DNA from 3 places in the Mammaliicoccus lentus genome. Region 2 is predicted to be linked to each of the others. Evidence: predicted binding sites of a transcription regulator. Region 2 holds the regulator's gene; each other region holds the start of a gene.
The links. Region 2 encodes Rex, which represses fermentation and respiration genes when NADH is low (regulators of the CRP and FNR family bind a similar motif). Its sites were predicted from a motif close to TTGTGAAATATTTCACAA; they were not measured.

Region 1 (5,776 bases), 820 kb from region 2:
TTTTAAAGGGCTCTGGAAACAAAGAGTTAGATGGGCTCAAGGTGGACATGAAGTCATTTTAAGAGATTTTAAGAAAATGCTCAAAGTCCGTAACCTCTCATTATGGATACTATATTTTGAACAAATTCTATCAGTAGCTTGGGTATATGGAATAATCATTTTACTTGGTTATACACTACTTCAATTAAACTTCTTGGATTATTATTTCTACGATTATCAGTTAAATATTTTTCTATTATCTGCTTTCTTACTGACTTTTGTAAATATTATACAATTCACAATTTCATTAATGATTGATAGTAGATATGAACGTAAAAATAATTTCTATGTTGTGTTCTTAAGTTGGTATCCCACATTTTATTGGGTAATTAATGCATTAGTTGTAATTGCTGCTTTTCCAAAAGCATTAAAACGAAAAAAAGGAGAGTTTGCTACATGGTCGAGTCCGGACAGAGGGAATCTAAAAAAATAGATTCAAGATTAAATATTTATCGAGAGTTCATTGTGTTTATGGCTTCTTCCATACTTTGGTTATATTGTATAACTGTTTTATTTGTTATGGTTGGATCTTTATTGCCTTATAACAACCATATTATACAAACCGTAAGATTTATTTTAAATATTGAAAAAAGCGATATCATTACAATTTTCACTTATTTTATTATAGCTTCAATAGTTATAATAATCTATTTGATGTTAAGTTTTTTATTTAATGTTAAGAGAAAGAGAGTATCTCCATATGAAAACTCTTAAACGATTTATGATTATTTTTCTCATATTTTTATTCATAAGCCCACTAGATAATATAGCTCTTGCGAAAAAGAAATCATTAGGTGGTGAGGAAAATGGCTGTCTCGCATTAAATTATCATAGGATACGTGAAGATACATGGATAGATAAATTGTCTCTAATATTTTCAAATAGTAAAGAATTAAAAATTTATAGTATTACTGACACACAATTCGAGTCGCATATAAAATGGTTGAAAGAACATAAGGCAAATTTTATCACTTTAAACGAACTTATCAATTATAAAAAAGAGGGTAAATTCCCTAAAAATTGCGTTTGGATTAACTTTGATGATATGGACGAGAGCATCTATCAAAATGCGTTTCCTATTATGAAAAAACACAATATTCCTGGAACGGGTTTTGTAATAAGCAATGAAGTAGGGTCTCCAGATTTTCATAATATTAGACTTTCTTCTAAAAAGCACTTATTAGAAATGAAAAAAAGCGGTCTATGGGATTTTGCTTCTCATACCCATAATATGCATACGCTAAAAAAAGAGACATCTACTCTTATCCGAACTGCTGAAAAAAGTGATATAAAAAATGATATAAATAAAAGTACAAGTTATATAAAAAAAGAGCTTAATGGTGATATTCGAGCTATAGCATATCCTTATGGTCAAACAAATGATAAAGTAGTAGATCAACTTAAATATGGCACATCTATAAAATATGCATTTACTTTAGAGGAAAAAGCAATACTTCCTGATGATGATAATTATTACATTCCAAGAATTATGGTTAGTGACGACGCTTTTAATAAACTAGTTACACAGTGGAAAGGATTTAATCATGATTAAAAGAAAACGTATTGAATTTATATATTTAAGAACTTTCCTCTGTCTATTGATTGTATTAACGCATGTAATGACAGAGTTTAGTATCACAAATGAACTAGATTCTCGACAGTTTCAAACTCTATATTGGATAAGAATGATAATAATTATTGGCACACCATCATTTATAATACTATCTCAACTATTAACAACTTTAAATTATAATGAAAAGTTAACGCCCGGATATTTGAGAGTAAGATTAAAGTACATTTTAATTCCTTATCTCATAATGGGAGGATTTTATAGTTATTCAGAAAGTCTTAAGTTAAATGATTCATTTTCAAAACACTTTTTAGAAAATGTCGTTCAAGGCAATTGGTACGGATACTTTATTCTTATCATTATCCAGTTCTTTTTATTAAATTGGCTAGTATATAGAATAAATGCAAATATTTTATATTCAAAATGGAGTTTAATCATAGCGTTCAGCCTAAACACACTATATTTGTATAGTTATCAAAATATAGAAGAAGTTACCAAGTTTGTAGATACATATTATCCTCTTAGTTCAGAAACCTTCATAGTTGGTTGGATATTTTACTACATTTTTGGTTCATATGTAGGACACAATTATGATAAAGTACTGAGGTTTGTAAAACAATATATCACCTTGATTATTTTTCTTACAGTAGTAACTTTTATATTATTTGGGATAGTTGGAAAACACGATTATTGGACGGTAAGTAGCATAGATTATCGTATATTATTATATGTATGTTATGTATTTTTACTTCTAATAAACTTTAGTTCTCAATTTGATTCGTTTATGTTTAATTCAGTAAAATTAATAAGTGCATTTTCATTCTTTATCTACTTAATGCACCCTATAATTCTTGAATACATTTTTCAATACACAAGTATTTTCCAAGAAAAAACATTAATTTTCATCCCAATATCATTACTGTTTATAGTAGGATGCTGTTTGGGAATTGGTATATTATTAAGAGAATTTAAAATATTTAAATTTGTAATTGGTAGACAACCATACAATAATTAAAATAACTTAATTACGTTGCTAAACCCTATATGATATAAAATAAAAAACCAAGATGCCTGTCATGAGTTGATAAGCGCCTTGGTTTTTTTATTTAGTTTCTATATTTATGATTCTGTCATTTTAATAATAATTCTACCTGCATCGCCATTTGCTAATTGATCAAAGCCTTTATTTATCTCATTAAGTGAAATGACATCACTGATTAATGGATCAACGTTAAGCCGATTACTTTGATACAAACTAACAAACCTAGGTATATCACGATCAGGAACACAACTTCCAACATATGAACCTTTAATCGTTCTTTCTTCAGCTGCTAAAGTTACTTGAGGAATTGATAATTCTGCTTTAGGATCAGGTAAACCTGTTGTAACTGTTGTTCCACCTCGTTTTGTTATTGCATATGCTACTTGCATTGCTGGCACTACACCTGCTGTTTCAAATACATATTCAGCCCCGCCTGTAATATATTGCTTAACTTCTTCTATTACATTTTCATCGCCTGAATTATATACTGCTGTTGCACCTAATTTTTTAGCAATTTCAAATTTATCTTCATTTATATCTAATGCAATAATTTCATTTGCACCGGCCAGTTTTGCACCAATAATAGCATTTAATCCTATTCCTCCAAGTCCTACTACAGCGACATTACTACCTGGTCTAATCTGCGCTGTATTTATAACAGCCCCTATACCTGTAATAACAGCACAACCAAACACAGCTGCACGTTCATAAGGAATATTTGGATCAATTTTTACTATAGAATTTTCTGATACAACAGCATATTCAGAGAATCCAGAAACGCCTAAATGGTGATGGATGACATCATTATCTTTAGATAAACGAAATCCACCTTCTAACATTTCACCTTTTTCATTTGAAGCAGCACCATTTTCACATAATGCCGGTCGTCCTTCACGACAAGGTATACACTTTCCACAGCTTGGAATAAATGTACAAACAACATGGTCTCCAACTTCAAAATCGGTAACATTTTCACCTAGTTCTATAATCTCTCCTGCCGCTTCATGTCCTAACGCCATAGGCATTGGTCGCGGTCGACTTCCGTTAATCACTGATAAATCAGAATGACATAAACCTGCTGCATGAATTTTAATTAATACTTCATTTTTGTTAGGATTATCAAGGTTTAATGTTTCTATCTTTAAAGGTTCAGCTTTTTCATAAGGACCTTCTACACCCATTTCATATAATACTGCTGCTTTTGTCTTCATTTATATACACACCCTTTTATTCATAATAACCATCAGTAGACTTTCTAAAAGTCTCAAATTGATTACCGTCATGACCAAACCAGATTTCTGCGTTTTTTTCTTTTGCGAGTCGCTTAATATATTCAACTGAGTTTGCCCAACCAATGGAATCATAAATAATTCCAGGTGGCTGCAATTTAGGTTCCATACTTTCTCGTGTATAAATAGCATCAGAAGCTAAGATTAACGTGCCTAGCTCTTCCGTTTCAATTTCAAGACCAATCATTCCCCAAGCATGGCCACTACCAAAATTCAGTACCTTCACGCCATCTACAAGGTTCAAGTGGTCTTGATCACGTGAAATTGTGTGCCAAGTTAAATCACTTTTAATCCAAGCATCAATATCACTCCAAATATATGCACCTTCTTGTTGGTTACGTGCATAGCACTTCATCGCACCACTGAATTCATCATCATGAACAATAACAGTTGCGTTTGTAAAGTATTCTAAACAACCAGCATGATCTAGATGTAAATGTGAAGCAACTACTATATCTACATCTTTAGGGTCAACGCCCAACTGTTCTAGCCTATTAGGTAAATGACACGAGTCATCTGAAAAATACGGAAAAGCTTTCTGTGTCGCATTAATCCAACGACCCTCTTCACCCATTGAATTAGGATTACAAGCAGTATCAAATAAAATTTTAGCATCCGGATGGTCTATAAAAACTGTATAAATCGGAAATTCATGTAGTTCATTTTCTTTATTAGGATTGTCGAGCGTGGCTTGGTTTGAATTAGCTATCATTAGATTTTTGTCCATTTGCATGCGTCCATTATCCAAAACATAGATTTTCATACGTTCTTTTTTTATATTTACCAATACAATCAACCCCTTTAATTATATGTTACTCCCCATTGTAAACCCTTTCACTTTTGGTGTAAAATTATACCCATCGGATTATATTGTTTCTATATTTTGTATAATTATTTGATTTTTGTTATTCATTCAACATGTTATAATGTTATTATTTTCACGAAGATTACATTTTTAATATAAAGGGGTATAAAAATGAAAAAATTAATAATATTAAGCGTATTATTATTGGTATTAAGTGCTTGTAATAATAAAGATTCAAATAATAGTGCAATAGATAAAGTTGAGAAAAAATATGATGCAAATGTAGGTATGTATGCTCTTAATACTCAAAACGGTGAAGAATTATCATTTAATGAAGATAAACGCTTTGCTTACGCGTCTACATTAAAAGCTGTAAGTAGTGCCATGTTACTTGAAAAAGTACCTTCTAATAAATTAGATAAAAAAATTCACATAAGTAAGGACGATATTGTTACATATTCACCTGTGTTAGAAAAATATGTCGACAAAGAGATAACTTTAAAGAAACTTATAGAAGCTAACATGTTATATAGTGATAATACTGCTAATAATAAAGTTATTGACGAGCTAGGCGGTTATAAAAAAGTTAAAAAAAGATTAGTAGACTTAGGTGATACAATGACGTATCCATCAAGAAAAGAACCCGATTTGAATTTATATACACCAAAAGACAAACGAGATACAACCACTCCCTTAGCCTTTGGTAAAACATTGAATAAACTTATAATCGATGGCAATCTTAGTAAATCAAATAAAGATTTCTTAATGAACCTAATGTTAAAAAATAAAAGTGGAGATACGTTAATTAAGGATGGTGCTCCATCCGACTTTAAAGTTATGGATAAAAGCGGTCAGGCAGTTACGTATGGTTCAAGAAATGATGTTGCTTTTATTTATCCAAAAGGACAAGATAAACCTATAATATTAGTTATATTCACTAATAAAAATAATAAAGACGCTAAACCTAACGATAAAATAGTAAGTGAAGTAGCTGGGGAAGTTTTGAAAAATATTAGTGAATAATTTTAGAC
Region 2 (5,776 bases):
GTATGCTTTTGTTTCAATTGAGGTATAGCTATTTTTGGTTTTTTTAATGTCTTTGTAACAAAGTAAGCTGTAATACCAACTAATAATACTATTAAAATCCATACTGGAATATTTAATGTTTCTGCCATATTTGAATTCACAACTGTATATGAATTTATATTTTCTTGTAATGGATTTAAAGGACCCGATTTCATAATTGCAGCAGTTACACCATATAGAACTAAAGCAATCCAACTACCAATAAGGCCTTCAGCAGCTCTATACCAAGTACCAGTTGCACATCCTCCAGCAAGTATAATACCTATACCAAATACAAATGATCCTATTATTGTACCAACTAGAGGAAATGTTGCAGCTTCTAGTTTAAATACGCCTAAACCTACTAAAGTAAATAACCCGATACTTTGAACTGAAATAGCAATTAACAAAGCATAAAACATTTTATTATTTTTCTGTACGTACATATCTCTAAATCCGCCAGTTAAACAAAATCTTGTTCTTTGCATAACGAAGCCAAGTAATATACCAACAATTAAACCACTAATTATCATCCAGATCATTTCATTTAACAACTCCTATTCTGATTATAACGATAGGAATAATATTATATCATATTTCTGGATTTTTCAAGTTACTATTTGATTACAAAATTTATACAGCACAAAATAAAACCAAGTCTAGGACATAATTGTGTCTCAGACTTGGTTTTATAGTTCTTATATCTTCCATTTTTCTTAAGTTTATTGCTATTATAGCGACTCTTAAATCATATATTACTTTAGATTTTCCTCGTGAAGATATTCGAAAGTGTATTACTTTTAGGTTTGAACCAGAAAAAAAGTTAATTCTTAAGTTTACGTGTTACTTAATCCAATAAAAGCATGATTACTTGGATTATTGTTGGAGTAAATCCAATAAGAGTGTGGTTAATTGGATTATTGTTGGAGTAAATCCAATAAGAGTATGTGTAATTGGATTATTGTTGGAGTAAATCCAATAAGAGTATGGTTAATTGGATTATTGTCTTAGTAAATCCAATAAGAGTGTGGTTAATTGGATTATTGTTGTAGTAAATCCAATAAAAGTGTGGTTAATTGGATTATTGTTGGAGTAAATCCAATAAGAGTGTGGTTAATTGGATTATTGTCATCGTTAATCCAATAAGAGTATAGTTAGTTGGATTATTGAGGTAGAAAATCCAATAAAGGTATGTGTACTTGGATTATTGAGATACTAAATCTAATAAGGAGCCACTACTTGGATTTATATAATACTTAATCAAACAACAATATCAACTCTTGCTTTTTGATCAATCCAATCCAAAAAAAGAGATAAGGATTTACATCCCTAGCTCTTTTCTGTTTCATCTTCATCCATACCTAATTCTTCTTCCATAAGTTTTTGTTCTGCTTTTAAATATTTCTTATATCCAACCTTAGATATCAAAATACTTATTTCATACAGTACAATCATAGGAAGCGTGAATAGTATATGTGTCATAAAGTCTGGCGGTGCTATTAAAGCAGCTAAGACTAATAATATGAAGTATGCATATTTTCTGTTTTTCTTTAAAAACATTGGTGTCACAATACCTAATCGCGTTAAAAACAATAGCAGTATAGGCAGTTGAAATACAAATCCGAAAGGTATAGTAAATTTAAACAACTCACTAAAATATTCTTTAATGCCTATCGTTTGTTTAATGCCCATATCGTCTGCCAATCCCATTGTAAACGAAATTAAGTAAGGGAAAATAACAAAATAAGAAAACAATAATCCAATGATAAATAATCCTAAACTAAAAGGAATATAACTTAAAGTGACTTTTTGTTCTTTTGGATGTAATCCTGGTGATATGAAAGCCCATAACTGGTATAAGATAACTGGTGAGACAATTATAAAAGCTATTACGACAATCATTGCTATGTATATTGTAAGAGGGTCCGTTATTCTGAAAGCATTTAGTTCTAATGATTGAGTAAAATCATCATTCGTAATGTAATGAATGACTGGTTTTGCAAAGAAAAAACCTATTACTAATCCCCCGATTAGAAAGTAAGCAACTACCATTATACGTTTACGCAATTCTTCTAAATGTTCGACAAATGTTAAGTTGTCTTTATTCACCGCTTTACCTCCAATCTAAAAAAAGATGTGGCAGGATTCCCGCCACATTTATATGAACATTATGTCCGTGCTTTATTTAACTTCTTTGTCCTGACTTTGTTCGTCGTTATTTTTCTTATCGTCGAAGTTTGTCATGCCATCTGTAGCGTCTTTAAATTCTTTCAAAGTTGAACCCATTGCTCTTCCGAATTGTGGTAATTTCTTCGGTCCGAAAATAATCAGTGCAACTACCCCTATAAATAATAAACTAACTGGTCCTGAAATGCCGACAGTATTGATAAACGCTAATGCTTCCATCTTGATACCCTCCTATTGATTCTTCATAAAGAAGATTAAAGATTGTAGTTCTATTCCTAAATCTATATGATGTACTTGAACTTTCTCAGGTACGTTTACTCTTTGAGGTGTAAAATTCAGTATTCCAGTAATACCTGCTTTTGTTATTCTATCTGCAACTTTTTGTGCAGCTTGTTGTGGTACTGTCAATATTACAACTTCAATACCAAGTTCTTCAAGTACTTTCTCGAAATCGTCCATGCTATCAATCGTTAATTTACCTACCATATTACCTACTACATCTTCAGATTGATCAAAAGCTGCTACAATTTGCATTCTATCATTAACCGTAAAGTTATAGTTAACGAGTGCAGTACCTAAATTACCTACACCAACAATAGCTACTTTTGTCATATCATCTTGCTCTAAAGTTGTTCTGAAAAACTTTAATAAATAACTGATGTTATAGCCGTATCCTTTTTTGCCTAGTTCTCCAAAATATGAAAAATCACGACGAATTGTCGCTGAATCAATTTTGAGACCTTCACTAAGTTCTTTTGAAGACACACGGTCCACACCTGAATTATGCAAAGTGCTTACAAATCGATAGTACAGTGGCAATCGTTTCAAAGTTGCTTTTGGGATCTTCACATCATTCTTCGCCAAAATCCTCACCTTTTCTACTATAAAATAATGTGATTGCGTTCACATCTATTGGGTTAATTATATCAAACTTTTCTTGAAATAACTATACAAATATTGTATGCAAATAAGATACATTTCTTTAGTGTTTTCATGTAGAATAATAAGTAATAGAGAGGTGTAGATATGATACTTTTACAAATAAATAAATTAGAAAAGTCTTTTGACGGCGACATAATATTTTCAGATGTCGATTTTGAAGTCAAAACAGGCGAAAGAATAGCTATCGTCGGCAGAAATGGTGCTGGAAAAACCACATTGATGAAAATTATTGCTGGCACTGAATCATATGACTCTGGAAACTTTTCTAAAGGTAAAAATGTTTCAATGGGTTATTTAACTCAACAAATGACATTAGATTCTTCCGATACTGTTATGAATGAAATGAGAAAACCTTTCGAACATATCATAAAGCTAGAACAGAAAATGAATAACTTAACAAAATGGTTAAGCGAACATGCTGAACAGTATGATAGCGAAGAATATAAAGAACAGTTATCGCAATATGAATATTTATCTAATCAATATGAACTATTAGATGGGTATCAATATGAAAGTAAAATAAAAACAGTGTTAACAGGTTTGAATTTTACTGAAGAAGATTTTGATAGAGAAATACATTCATTTAGCGGTGGTCAAAAAACAAGGTTATCAATGGCTCAAATGTTATTACGCGAACCTGATTTATTGCTGCTTGATGAACCTACAAACCATTTAGATATGGAAACTACAGAATGGTTGGAAAATTATTTAATACACTTTAAGGGTGCTATTGTCATCATCAGTCATGATAGATATTTCTTAGATAAAATTGTTAATCAAGTATATGATGTGGCACTTGGTTCTGTTAAGCGTTATATCGGCAATTATAGTAAATTTCTAAAAGAAAGAGATGCCCATTATGAAAAAGTAATGGCTGAATATGAAAGACAGCAAAGTGAAATTAAAAAATTAGAAACATTTGTTGAGAAAAATATAACGAGAGCATCAACAAGTGGTATGGCAAAAAGTCGTAGAAAAGTTCTTGAAAGAATGGAAAAAATCGAAAAACCAAGGCTAGATGCTAAAAGCGCTCAAATAGCTTTTGAAATTAACCGTTCAACGGGTGAAGATGTTTTATCTGTTAAAAACTTAGAAATTGGCTACTCTGATCGCATTACACCCCCTATAAATTTAGAGGTAAAAAGACACGACCGAATTGCTATAATCGGTCCAAATGGTATTGGGAAATCCACATTAATAAAAACGATTGCCCAAAAACTAGAATCATTATCTGGTGATATACGTTATGGTTCCAATGTCCAAATCGGTTATTACGATCAAAAACAAGCTGAATTTAAATCTAATTTAACGATTTTAGATTATGTTTGGAATCAATATTCTCATATGCCAGAAAAAGATATTAGAACGATTCTTGGGCGTTTTTTATTTACACAAGAAGAAGTTAAAAAAATAATCAATGATTTATCTGGTGGAGAAAAAGCTAGATTACAGCTTGCATTACTCATGTTAGAAAAAAATAACTTACTCATTTTAGATGAGCCTACAAACCATTTAGATATTGATTCAAAAGAAATGTTAGAACAAGCTCTACAAAATTATGAAGGTACACTCTTATTTGTAACTCATGATCGTTACTTTATTAATGAACTTGCTAACAAAATATTTCATATTACTGCTGATGGTAACGAATTATTCCAGGGAGATTATCAATATTACTTAGAAAAATTAGAGCAACGAGAAGCAATCGAAAACTATGAACAAAGTAACAAAAAGCAAACCGCTTCTACTAATGATGATGACTTCTATATCAATCAGAAACAACAAAAGAAAGAAAAAAGAAAATTAGAAAGACAACTTGAAGAAATAGAAAGTAATATATCTGAATATGAATCACTTATAGAAGATTATGAATATCAACTTACTTTGCCTGAAGTATTTAATGATATTGAAAAGAGTAATCAAATTAATAAACAAAGAATAGATACAGAACATCTGCTCGAAGAAAGTATGAATAATTGGGAAGAAATACAAAATCAATTAGATTAATTTAAAAGTATTAGAGTTATTTTTACACTCTAATACTTTTATTTTTTATATTTAGCCACATTTTTATTCACATTAAAAAGTCTTGTTTTACTAGTAATCCACAGAGTTATCCTACTTATCCACAGGTAAATTGTACAAACCATTCTTTTTAATAATAAGTTATCCACAAATATTTAAAAAGATATACCTAGTTTATCCACAAAATGTGCTTAACTTGTGCACAAGTACAAATGTTCCGTATTGACTTTATTAATTAAGCATGTACTTAATACTAAGAAAGTAAAGATTATTAATTAAAAATATATTTAAACATAATTTTTTAATAATATAGAAAATATTAGTAGATTTAAAATCTAAAAAGCCTTATAATTCAGGTAACCAATTTCTTTTTAATTTTCAAAATTTATATATTTTATTAAATTGGCTAATTTCACTAATCATTGGTCTGACATGAAACAGAAGGGATGGTAGTTCATGAAAGAAAATAATGAAAATATAGAGCGCTATTCAACCCAGGCTAAAGAATTACTAAATCTTAAAATTATAACTAAAGATGAATATGAGGAAAGAATACAAGACTACACTGATTACACAAATAGTGAAGGTAAGTATTCACGAAAAC
Region 3 (5,776 bases), 170 kb from region 2:
GAAAACTCAGTCACAAGATATAGAAAGTATAATGTCTAGATTAATAGATGATATTCGCAATTTATCTTTAGAGTTAAGACCATCTTCATTAGATGACTTAGGTTTAAATGCTGCATTTAAATCATATTTCAAACAGTTGGAGAAGAACTTTGGATTTATAGTTCATTATCACTTTGATTCTGTTGAGCTTAGATTTAATCCAGAAATTGAAACGGTTGTTTACCGAATTGTCCAAGAAGCGGTATTTAATTCTTTAAAATATGCTAATGTAGATAGTGTTGATGTACACATGTTATTTGAAGACAATATGATTCAAGTAGAAGTGGCTGATCAAGGTGCCGGTTTTGTTATTGGAAGTCAACCTAAAGGGTCAGGGCTAGGTCTGTATGGCATGCAAGAGCGTGCAGAAATAGTAGGTGGTAGCGTTAATATTGAAAGCAAAATAGGTAAAGGTACTAACATTAAATTAAAAGTGCCAATAGCATAAACGTGGAGGAAGACAAATGAAAATCGTAATTGCAGATGATCATGCAGTTGTTAGAACAGGTTTTTCTATGATATTAAACTATCAAGAAGATATGGAAGTAGTGGCAACTGCCGCAGATGGAATAGAAGCATATCAAATGGTTGCTAAACATAAGCCTGATGTATTGATTATGGATTTAAGTATGCCGCCAGGTGAATCTGGATTAAATGCGACGGGTAAAATTTCAGAAGATTTTAAGGAAACTAAAATACTTATATTAACGATGTTTGACGATGAAGAATATCTGTTTCATGTTTTAAGAAATGGAGCTAAAGGTTATATCTTGAAAAATGCGCCAGATGAAGAATTAATTCACGCAGTAAGAACAGTTTATAAAGATGAAATGTATATTGATTCGAAAGTTACGAGTGCACTTGTTAATGAGCTTGTTAACCCAAGTAACCAATCAGATACTAACTCGAATGATCCATTTAAAATTTTATCTCAAAGAGAATTAGAGATACTTCCTTTAATCGCAAAAGGGTACGGAAATAAAGACATAGCTGAAAAGTTATTTGTCTCAGTAAAAACAATCGAAGCACATAAAGCACGAATTATGGATAAACTTAATTTAAAATCTCGTCCAGAATTAGTTGAATATGCTATGAAGAAAAAATTATTAGATTTTTAAATGGTTAATCATCATATCGTACAAATCAATAGGATATAAAGTTGTAACGTGCAAGGACATCGAGCCTTGTACGTTATTTTTTGATGATACGATTTATAGTGGCAAGAGATGACTTGCTTGTTGGATTAAGTATGACAATAATCCAAGTAGAACACCTTTTGTTGGATTAATTAAGCCGAAAATCCAATAAGAGCCTGTTTTGTTGGATTAATTAAGCCGAAAATCCAATAAGAGCCTGTTTTGTTGGATTAATTAAGACAAAAATCCAATAAGAGCCTGTTTTGTTGGATTAATTAAGTTGAAAATCCAATAAGAGCCTGTTTAGTTGGATTAATTAAGTTGAAAATCCAATAAGAGCCATTTAGTTGGATTAATTAAGACAATAATCCAAGTAGAACACCTTTTGTTGGATTAATTGAATATGTCCATATAATTGTGTAATAAAAAAAGAGCCAAATATAGCTCACTTTAGTACAATGTAATCGACTAAGAAAATATTGTAGAGGTGACCTATATATGACTCAGTTAAATATTAACGTAGACTTTGAAGAATTGGCAAGTGCTATTTTAGAAAGTAATTTAAATACTGCTATGAAAAGTATAGCTGTAACTGTATTAAATGCTTATATGGAAATGGAAAGAGATCAGTTTGTGAACGCTGATTTCAAACAAAAGCATCCTGAAAGGATTGCACAACGAAATGGCTACTATGAACGTGATTTTATGATTCCAGTCGGAACACTTCATTTAAAAGTACCTAGAACGCGTGATGGCGAATTTACAACTGAAGTTTTTGATCAATATTCTCGCTCTGATCAATCACTGATTTTAGCGATGATAGAAGCTTATATTAATGGCGTTTCAACTAGAAACATCACGAAAATTGTAGAGGCTCTGGCAGGTAAATCTGTTTCGAAATCTACGATTTCAGAAGTTATGAAAAATATTGACCCCGATATTCAAAAGTGGTCGAGTAGACCTATTACTAGTCATCAGTACAGATATGTATTTGTTGATGCCATGCATATTAAAGTTAGAGAGAATAATAAAATAGTTTCTAAAGGAGTTTATATAGCTATGGGAGTAAATGAACTTAAAAGACGTGAAATTATTGGTTTTAAAATTTCTAATCAAGAATCTGAACAGGCTTGGTCTGAGTTCTTTGAAGATTTAAGAATGCGTGGCCTCACAACTCCTGAGCTCATTATTTCTGATGCACATTCTGGTCTTATTAAGTCTATTAAATCACAATTTATAGATTCAACTTGGCAACGTTGTACATTTCATCTTCTTAAAAACATCATTGAAAGATTTCCAAAAAAGAATTCACAAGAGGCAAGAACATTACTTAAATCTATTTTTCAAGCTCCTACATATCAACATGCGCTTGAAAGTAAAAATGAATTTGTAACTAAGTATGAAAATAATCCTAAGTATTCAGAAGCTTTAAATATATTAGATCAGGGCTTCGAAGATGCCACACAGTTTTATAGATTTCCAGCACAACACCATAAGAATATACGAACTACTAACTCTATTGAAAATATAAATATGCAGCTTAGAAAAAGAGAGAAAGTCATTAAGACTTTCCCTAACCTAGACTCAGCTTTTAGATTAATTGGTGCATTACTCATGGATATTCAAGAAAATCTAGATAATGCTAAAAGACCTTTTATTCCTTAAACTTACTACTTATTTTTGAAAAATAAGTAGAGATTAACAAAATGAATCTGCTAAAAATCAAACAGATTTATTTTGTTAATACATTCTAAAAAACCAAAGGTTGATTACTTCTAAAGATATTACACATAAATATGGACTTGACTGATTAATTAAGCCGAAAATCCAATAAGAGCCTGTTTTGTTGGATTAATTAAGTTGAAAATCCAATAAGAACCCGTTTAGTTGGATTAATTAAGTTGAAAATCCAATAAGAGCCCATTTAGTTGGATTAATTAAGCCGAAGATCCAATAAGAACCCGTTTAGTTGGATTAATTAAGTTGAAAATCCAATAAGAACCCGTTTAGTTGGATTAATTAAGCCGAAAATCCAATAAGAGCTCAATTTATTAGATTAACTATCAATTTAGCTTTGAATTTCACTTGCACGAATTTGTAAAGTGCTGACGCCCAAGGGAATAGTATGCGCGAGAGACTACAGGCTCGAGCCATACTCTAGACAACCATGCACTTTCAAATCAGCAGATTAGGAAAATTATTTTGAGTTAAGTACTTCTACCTCACAACATTACTTTATAGGGAAATTACTGAAGGAGGTAAGGGGAATTCCTTATGTGCAGTTTTTCACAAATAACCTAAAATGTAGTTGAAAAGAGTTTTAAATTATCTACAAATAAAAAGGGTGAAAGTCATGAAAAACAACACAGGTAAAGTCCAATTACCGTTACAAACCTTAAGCTTAATGGCAGGATTTATGGTGTGGAGTATTTTAGCTCCTTTAATGCCATACATATCACAAGATTTTAACGTACCAGAAAGTCAGAAAGCTATTATTTTAGCGATACCTGTTATTCTAGGTTCAATTCTAAGAATTCCTATTGGTTATTACACAAACTTAATTGGATCTAGACTTGTCTTTTTAATTAGTTTTATTATTTTAATTTTTCCAGTATTTTATTTAAGTCAAGCAACTTCAACTACAGGACTAATGATAGCTGGATTCTTTATTGGTTTAGGTGGTGCAGTGTTTTCAGTTGGTGTTACATCGATTCCTAAATATTATCCGAAAGAAAAACATGGTTTTGCTAATGGTATATACGGTATGGGTAATTTAGGTACAGCTGTTTCATCATTTTTAGCTCCACCAATAGCAGGGGCTATAGGTTGGCAACATACTGTTCAATTATATGTACTAGTAATGGCGTTATTTGCTATTTTGATGTTTGTTTTTGGAGATAAACAAGAGCCTAAAGTTAAAGTACCTATGTTAAAACAAACTAAACAAGTAGCAAACAACTATAAACTTTACTATTTCAGTTTTTGGTATTTCATCACATTTGGTGCATTCGTAGCTTTCGGATTATTTTTACCAAACTTTTTAGTAGGACACTTTGAAATCGACAAAGTAGATGCAGGGATACGAACTGGTGTGTTTATCGCAATAGCTACAATATTAAGACCAATTGGTGGTATGTTAGGCGATAAATTTAATGCATTAAATATGTTGAAAATATTCTTTGGCATTATGATAGCTGGTGCTTTAATACTAGCATTATCAAATCATATCATGTTATTTACAATTGGTTGCTTAACAATCAGTGTGTCTGCAGGTATTGGAAATGGGCTAATTTTCAAACTTGTTCCTACTTATTTCAGCAAAGAAGCTGGTGTAGTAAACGGAATCGTATCAATGATGGGCGGTTTAGGAGGATTTTTCCCACCACTTATTATTACTATGGTCACAGCCTTAACAGGTTCAAACCATTTAGCATTTTTCTTGTTAGCGATATTTGGTTTAGTAGCTTTAATCTCGATGATGCATATGACAAAAGTAGAAAAGAAAACAATTTAATGTTCTTAGGGAGTGGAACATAATCAATCTCTCAAACTCGTTAGTTATAGTGGCACTATAAAATCTTTTTAAAATTAGGATTTCTGTACCGCTCCCTAAATTATTATATTTCTGTTCAATTCCCTCTATTGATTGAGGATATTGCAATTTCAATCTATAATAGAGATAAAGAGTCGTGAAAGGTTGGTATAAATGAACGAACGATATTCTCGTCAAATTTTATTTGATAAAATTGGTGAAAAAGGACAAGAAAATATAGCAAAAAGTAATGTGACAATAGTAGGGATGGGTGCACTTGGAACGCATGTTGCGGAACAGTTAACACGCTCAGGGATAGCGCGATTAAATATTATAGATCGTGATTATGTAGAAGTATCAAACTTGCAAAGACAAACGTTATTTACTGAAAGTGATATAAAAGAAATGCTTCCAAAAGTAGTCGCTGCAGAAAAACATTTAAGAAAAATTAGAGAAGATATAACAATAAAAACTTATATCGCACAATGTGACGCTAAATTATTACAAGAAGTTGCAAGATATTCTGATGTCATCATTGATGCTACAGATAATTTTAATACGAGATTATTAATAAATGATTTTGCATATAAAATGAATATTCCATGGATTTATGGTGCTTGCTTAGAATCTACATATGTTCAAGCTACATTTATCCCAGAAAAAACACCGTGCTTTAATTGTTTATTACCAGAAATCCCAGCTATAAATCGCACTTGTGATACTGTTGGTGTCATTAATCCAGCAGTTACTATGGCGACAAGCTTACAAGTAACAGATGCGCTTAAAATTTTATCTGGAGAAGAGTTTACGCCGAAGTTAACATTCGGTGATGTATGGGAAGGTGACCATCAATCATTTGGTTTTACACAAATGAAACGAGATGAATGTGAAACATGCGGAGAAAATCCAACTTATCCTCATTTATCATCATCAAGTCAAATGATTACTGAGCTGTGTGGTCGCGATACAATTCAATATATTAATGAAAAGTTAAATCGCCCAGCTATTGAAAAGTTTATAGCTCAAAATGGTTTGTTGCATAAATCAAATGCTTATATGATTCAATATT

Region 1: a site for Rex is predicted at 4,763-4,780, ahead of ahlS (AhlS family quorum-quenching N-acyl homoserine lactonase). Genes of this name have one in related genera too.
Region 3: a site for Rex is predicted at 3,450-3,467, ahead of ACNMOQ_RS03275 (nitrate/nitrite transporter). Genes of this name have one in related genera too.

The regions. Positions count from the first base shown of each region.
Region 1 is NZ_OX344834.1:55,798-61,573, reverse strand. It holds gene pgaC (poly-beta-1,6-N-acetyl-D-glucosamine synthase) at 1-472, shown strand, start outside; gene icaD (intracellular adhesion protein IcaD) at 436-753, shown strand; gene icaB (intercellular adhesin biosynthesis polysaccharide N-deacetylase) at 740-1,591, shown strand; gene ACNMOQ_RS00250 (acyltransferase family protein) at 1,584-2,624, shown strand; gene ACNMOQ_RS00245 (zinc-dependent alcohol dehydrogenase family protein) at 2,729-3,862, opposite strand; gene ahlS (AhlS family quorum-quenching N-acyl homoserine lactonase) at 3,879-4,727, opposite strand; gene bla (BlaZ-like penicillin-hydrolyzing class A beta-lactamase) at 4,917-5,768, shown strand.
Region 2 is NZ_OX344834.1:876,573-882,348, reverse strand. It holds gene ACNMOQ_RS04275 (YeeE/YedE family protein) at 1-560, opposite strand, end outside; gene tatC (twin-arginine translocase subunit TatC) at 1,348-2,127, opposite strand; gene ACNMOQ_RS04265 (twin-arginine translocase TatA/TatE family subunit) at 2,200-2,424, opposite strand; gene ACNMOQ_RS04260 (redox-sensing transcriptional repressor Rex) at 2,437-3,069, opposite strand; gene ACNMOQ_RS04255 (ABC-F family ATP-binding cassette domain-containing protein) at 3,232-5,154, shown strand; gene ACNMOQ_RS04250 (hypothetical protein) at 5,629-5,776, shown strand, end outside.
Region 3 is NZ_OX344834.1:702,924-708,699, forward strand. It holds gene ACNMOQ_RS03260 (sensor histidine kinase) at 1-487, shown strand, start outside; gene nreC (nitrate respiration regulation response regulator NreC) at 504-1,157, shown strand; gene ACNMOQ_RS03270 (IS256 family transposase) at 1,674-2,840, shown strand; gene ACNMOQ_RS03275 (nitrate/nitrite transporter) at 3,529-4,689, shown strand; gene ACNMOQ_RS03280 (ThiF family adenylyltransferase) at 4,882-5,776, shown strand, end outside.